DNA from 2 places in the Clostridium sp. HMP27 genome. Region 2 is predicted to be linked to the other one. Evidence: predicted binding sites of a transcription regulator. Region 2 holds the regulator's gene; the other holds the start of a gene.
The links. The regulator CtsR, encoded in region 2, represses protease genes until heat stress. The targets are predictions, from matches to a motif close to AAGGTCAANNAAGGTCAAAT.
Positions count from the first base shown of each region.

Region 1: clpB (ATP-dependent chaperone ClpB) is a predicted target of CtsR. The motif match lies at 1,131-1,150, and genes of this name have one in related genera.

Region 1 covers NZ_JMFY01000035.1:19,025-22,467, reverse strand. Annotated here, with positions in the region: gene DP68_RS15350 (helix-turn-helix transcriptional regulator) at 1-865, shown strand, start outside; gene clpB (ATP-dependent chaperone ClpB) at 1,319-3,443, shown strand, end outside.
Region 2 covers NZ_JMFY01000010.1:5,122-8,564, reverse strand. Annotated here, with positions in the region: gene DP68_RS05115 (ATP-dependent Clp protease ATP-binding subunit) at 1-26, opposite strand, end outside; gene DP68_RS05110 (protein arginine kinase) at 49-1,068, opposite strand; gene DP68_RS05105 (UvrB/UvrC motif-containing protein) at 1,077-1,592, opposite strand; gene DP68_RS05100 (CtsR family transcriptional regulator) at 1,644-2,102, opposite strand; gene DP68_RS05095 (DHHA1 domain-containing protein) at 2,300-3,443, opposite strand, start outside.

The DNA of each region.
Region 1 (3,443 bases), on a different contig from region 2:
TTTACCAAGATATTATGATATGTGCTTAAAGACCAGAGAAGATAAAAATTATTTGATATATTACATGGATTTAGCCAAGTATTTATATAAATCTGAGGAATATGGAGAAGCCGCAGGATATTATAATACAATCAAGAAATCAGCAGAAGAATCGGATAACCAGGAATTACTTGGAAAGGCCTTATTTAATGAATGTGATTGCTATATTAAGATAGAAGATTATGAAAAAGCTCATGAGGTAGCTGAGGAATTACCGGCCTTAATAAATTATTTTGAGGATGATTATAAAAAAGCAGGAGTTTATCACCTTTTAGCACTTTTGGAATTGAGACTTCAAGGAGAAAAGTTTACGAAATATGAAAAAAAGGCTCTTTCATTTTATGGAGAAAATCAAAGAGCTAAATGCAATGCTTTAAATGATTATGGTATCACTTTAATTAAAATCAATAAAAAAGATGATGGTATAAAATACATAACAAGAGCTTTGAAGGAGTATCCTAAGGATGATAGAATACAACTTGTAAGTTTTATGCTCATGTGCATAAGCGAACTTGTGGATAATAATGTTTTAGAAAAAGCAGAAAAAATTATAGATGAAACTATAAATTATTCTATAGCATTAGATAATGTAAGATTTATAGAAAAGGCATATCATTATAAAGCAGTGATTTTAGGAAGAAAGAAGGAATATACTTCTATGGAAATGTATATGAATCTTTCTTTAGACGCTCTTATGAGATTTGGTAATAAGAAGGAAGTTTACAGAAGATATCTTGAAATGGGAGAGATGTACTATAAGCTTAATAGTATATCAGATGCACTAAAATATTTTAATTTAGCTATAAATTTAGAAAAGAAAATATAAATATAGTCAATAGTGAATATTAAATTCTTATTTATCTAGAAAGTTGCCAAAAGGCAACTTTTTTTATTGTAGTAACAATTTGATAAAATATATATTCTACTGATATTTTAACATACTTAAAAAGATACAGCGGTAGGAGATAATTATAAAATAGGAAATAATAAATAATAAGTAGTAATAATGATTAAATTACTTTAAAAAATTCATTTATTAAACTATTCCTTTACATATTTATCTAAATCAAATAATTACTTAAAATATTAGACTTTGACTTTCTTTGACCTATAATATAATATATAACTATCATAAGACTTATGTTACGAAGCTGAATTTTAATATTGTAATATGTAAAAAATAAATATTATAGGTGGGGTGTTTAGTTATCAGTAATTATTATTAGTACTGATTTACTAATTACGAAAATATTTGTTACTAAAAAGGGAGTTGATTAGCGTGGATATTGAAAAATTAACTTTAAAGGTTCAACAATCTATAAATGAAGCACAACTTGTTGCAGTGAGACATAATCATCAGCAAATCGATATAATACATTTATTCTCAGCTTTGATTTCCCAAGATGATGGATTAATTCCAAATATCTTTGGGAAAATGGGAATAAATATAAGAATGCTTAATGATGAAACAAATAAAGAACTTAATAGCATGCCTAAGGTTTTAGGAGAAGGAGCAGGGAGTGGAGCTGTTTATCCAACTCGCAGATTTGAGGAAATTTTTATAAAAGCAGAAGATATTTCTAATAAGTTTAAGGATTCTTATATAAGTGTTGAGCATATTATGCTTTCCATAATGGACATAGATAGCAAAGGTAAAGTAGGAAATATATTAAATAAATTTGGAATAACTAAAGAAAATTTCTTAAATGTTTTGTCTGAAATTAGAGGAAATCAAAGAGTGGATACTCAGGACCCAGAAGGAACCTATGAAGCATTAGTCAAGTATGGAAGAAATCTGACTAATGATGCTAAGGTTCATAAGCTTGATCCAGTTATAGGAAGAGATGAAGAAATAAGAAGAGTTGTAAGAATACTTTCCAGGAGAACTAAAAACAATCCTGTATTAATTGGAGAACCAGGAGTTGGTAAAACAGCTATAGTAGAAGGTCTAGCTGAAAGAATAGTAAGAGGAGATGTACCTGAGGGGCTTAAAAATAAAATTATATTTTCACTTGATATGGGGGCACTTATTGCTGGTGCAAAGTATAGGGGTGAATTTGAAGAAAGACTTAAAGCTGTCCTTAAAGAAGTTCAAGGAAGTGAAGGAAAAATAATATTATTTATAGATGAAATTCATACCATAGTAGGAGCTGGTAAGAGTGAAGGAGCTATGGATGCTGGAAATCTTATAAAACCACTTCTAGCAAGAGGTGAACTTCATTGTATAGGAGCTACAACATTTGATGAATACAGAAAATACATTGAAAAAGATAAAGCACTTGAGAGAAGATTTCAGCCTGTAATTGTAGATGAACCAACGGTAGAAGACAGTATTTCAATACTTAGAGGTCTAAAAGAGAAGTTTGAAATACATCATGGAGTAAGAATACATGATTCAGCAATTGTGTCTGCAGCCAAGCTTTCTTCAAGGTATATTCAAGGTAGATATCTTCCAGATAAGGCAATTGATTTAATAGATGAAGCAGCAGCTATGATTAGATCAGAAATAGATAGTCTTCCAACAGAGCTTGATGTGATAAAAAGAAAAATATTTCAAATGGAAATAGAAAAGGAAGCGCTATCTAAAGAAGAGGATGTATATTCAAGGGAAAGACTTGAAGTTTTAGAAAAGGAACTCAGTAATTTAAAAGATAAAGATAAGGAAATGACCGCAAAATATGAAAAGGAAAAAAATCAAATAGTATCAGTTAGAAATCTTAAGGAAGAGCTTGATGATGCTCGAGGGAAGCTGGAAAAGGCTGAAAGGGAGTATGACCTAAATAAGGTAGCAGAACTGAAATATGGTGTTATTCCAATCATAGAAAAACAAATTGAAGAAAAGGAAAGTTTAATTAATGAAAATCAATCTGGTAATATGCTTAAAGAAGAGGTTACAGAACAGGAAGTTTCTGAAATAATCTCTAAGTGGACTGGAATACCTATATCTCGAATGCTTGAAGGAGAAAAAGAAAAGCTTTTAAGACTTGAAGAAGACCTTCATAATAGAGTGATAGGACAGGAAGAAGCAGTAACTGCAGTATCTAATGCAGTAATTAGAGCAAGAGCAGGAATGAAAGATCCAAAACGTCCTATTGGTTCATTTATATTTTTAGGGCCAACTGGAGTTGGTAAAACAGAACTTGCAAAAACCTTAGCGAGAACATTATTTGATAGTGAAGAAAATATAATTAGAATAGATATGTCTGAGTACATGGAAAAGCACACAGTATCTCGTCTTATAGGTGCGCCTCCAGGATATGTTGGCTATGAAGAAGGAGGACAGTTAACTGAAGCTGTTAGAAGAAAGCCTTATAGTGTAATACTGTTTGATGAAATTGAAAAAGCTCATGATGACGTATTTAATATATTCCTTCAAATATTAGATGATGGAAGGCTTACAGATA
Region 2 (3,443 bases):
CTTTCAGTAAATCTTCCAAACATCATAATAATTCACCACCATTTAAAATTATTTTAACTTATCTCTTACAATTTTCGCCCTAAGTATATCTCTTTCAGAATAACTTAATTCCTTTGAAGCTATTTTATCAATCATATATCGCTGTGAAATTAAAAGCAATTCATTTAATGTATTCTTATTTACATCCTTAATTATGCCCATTTCTAATCCAAGTCTTACATAGGAAAGTAATTTTAAGCACTCATCGCCATTTAAAATCCTTGAAAATTTTAGAATTCCTAAGGATCTATATATTTTATCTTCTAGTTGAGTTAAATGAGTATTTAAAAGCATCTCCCTAGCACGCTTTTCTTCGCTTATTAATTGATTTACAACTAGCTTCAGATTGTTTATTATTTCTTGTTCTGTTAATCCTAAAGTTACCTGATTGGAAACTTGATATAAATTACCTTGAGCCTTAGATCCTTCACCATATAATCCTCTAACCGTAATTCCAACTTGATTTAATGCATTAAAAATTTTAGAAACTTCGTTATTCATAGTAAGTGCCGGCAAATGAATCATAACCGAAGCTCTTAGTGCTGTGCCTACATTAGTGGGACATGCTGTTAAATATCCCAATTCTTCATCATAGGCGTACTGCAACTTTCCCTCTAATTTATCATCTAGATCATTTGCAGCCTTATATGCTTCATCTAGATTATAGCCAGATGTAATACATTGTATTCTTAAATGATCTTCCTCATTTATCATAACACTTATGGTTTCTTCATCATTTATTATAAAAGCAGCTTTATTTTTATTAGAAATCAATCTATCACTTATGAAATGTTTTTCTAAATAGATTCCATCATCTACAAAATTAGTTTGCCAAAGATATCTGGTATTAAAATCATCCTTATTAACATTATCATAAAATACTTCTTCAACTTCTTTTACAATTTCTCGACTCTGTTCTTCAGATAATTTATGTGGAAAGGATTTATCCTTTAAGTTTCTTGCTAGTCTTATTCTACTGCTTAAAATTATGCCATCTTCATTATAGGATGAATGTATCCAATTTTGCATCCTAATCCCTACCCTTCCTTTTCCATCTCTCTTATTAGATCTCTAATTTCTGCTGCCTTTTCATATTCCTCGGATTCTATAGTTTTTTTAAGTTCTTCCTTTAATTCAAGCATTCTTCTTTTGTTTATTATTTCTTTGCCTTGTTTGCACGGAATTTTGCCTTTATGCTCTATACTTCCTTGTACTCTTTTTATTACAGGAATGGTGGAACTCTTGAAATTTTTATAACACTCACCACATCCTAAAAACCCATTTTCTTTAAAATCTTTATATGTGGTTCCACATTTTTCGCATTTTATATTAGAACTTTTATCTAAAGAAGATGAATTATTAACCCCTTCTATTATTAATCCTATTAATTGCTGAAAGCTAAAAGGAGAGTTTACATTTATATTTCCCGGGTAAGCCATCCCTTGAAACTGCTTAGCACACGATTCACATAAATTTAGCTCCTGTTTTACTCCATTAACTATTTTAGTTATGTGTACATAAGCTTCATTGCTTTTACATACTTCACACATCATAACTATTGCCTCCTAAAATAAAACTTTATTCATATTTAAAATTATTACTTACTAAACTGATAAAACAGATAGCATACTTTTTAATAACTCTGCTCTAAATGTATTTTTATTTTCTTGTAATAAATTCAAACTTCTATCATTAATAGCCATTTTCATGATATAAGCCTCTCTCTCAGAGACTAAATCATTCTCTTGTAAATAATTTATTATTTTTACAGATTTGTCAAAAGTGATACTGTCCCCTATTTGTAAATTTACAGCCTGCATAAGCTTTTTATTATGGTTAAAATCCACATGTTTAATTATTATGCAGCCTCCGCCCCCCCTTTTACTTTCTACATAATATCCCCTATCTGTAGTAAATCTGGTAGTAAGAACATAATTTATTTGAGAAGGGGCACATCTAAAATAATTAGCCAATTCATTACGTTGAATTTGCAATTCACTTTCATCGTTATCTTGCAATAATTGTTTAATAAACTCTTCGATAATATCAGATAGCCTTGCCACGTTTGCACCCCCTGACTTTGACTTTCTTTGACCTTAATTAAATATTATAATTTTACTTACTTAAATGCAATATTCAAATAAATAAAATTATAGATTTCTATGCCATTTATAGTAAATTAATTAACACTTCCTCTTAAAAACTATCATTTGCTCATAATTTGAATTTTATATACTCTAGTCAATAAACAAATCAAAGTTTATTTAATATATTTATTAATCTCATAGCTTAAAAACTCACTAAACTTATTTAAATCCTCTTCTTTAAGAAAACCACCTTGGCAATGTTTATCACCACCGCCACCTCTTCCCTGAAAATTACTTATATTTTCTTTAAAGACTTTTCCACAATTCAAGTCAAATGTTCCATCATGAGATAATATTACTTTCTTATCTTTTTCTGAAACTAATATATTTATACTATGGCTTTTCGCCATAATAAATCTATTAATAATTTGAATTTCCTCAAAGGTTTCTTCGTTAAAGTTCTTAAATAATGTTAAATTATTTACTTCCTTAACTATATCTTCAGCACGAAATTCCATTAACTTTTCTTTAAGCTCTTTTACTTGCTTGGATAGTACCTTTACCTGTAAACTTTCATTAGTTACTTTATCTAAAATTTCCTTATCAGTAGATGAATAATTTTTATTTAAAGTTGCTACAATCTTATGCTTTTGTTGATAGTCTTCAAAAGCTTTTTGTCCACACTTAAAATATATCCTAGTCATTCCTTTATAATTTTCAGTCTTAACTATTTTTATTAATCCTATTTGCCCTGTGCTTCTTACATGGGTTCCACAACACGCTATACGATCTATTCCTTCTATTTCTACTATTCTTATATCTTCTTCTACGGTGCATGGTTTTCTTAAATTTAAATTAGAGATTTTTTCATAGTCTACAAAATAATCTATAATAGGTATATCCTTATATATATAATCATTTGCCCTTTTTTCTACTTCATTTATAATATCATCTGTAAAGTTTTTCATTGAATTATCAATAGTTATATACTCATCCCCCATGTGAAATCCATCATTTTGAGTACCATAAATATCGTATAATACCGCTGATAACAAATGTTCCCCTGCATGCTGCTGCATATAATAAAACCTTTTTGAAAAATCCAGCTTACATTTTACTTCTGCTAAATCAGGCTTCCCTTCTAAAACATGAATTATTTCTTTTTCTCTTTCAAATACACTTTTTACCTGTAACCCATCTATGAACCCTTTATCTTCAGGCTGGCCTCCTCCCCCTGGGAAAAATGCTGTTTTATCTAAAATTACATAAAACTTACCATCCTCTTGAAATACTTCTTTTATGCTAGCATTCCATTCT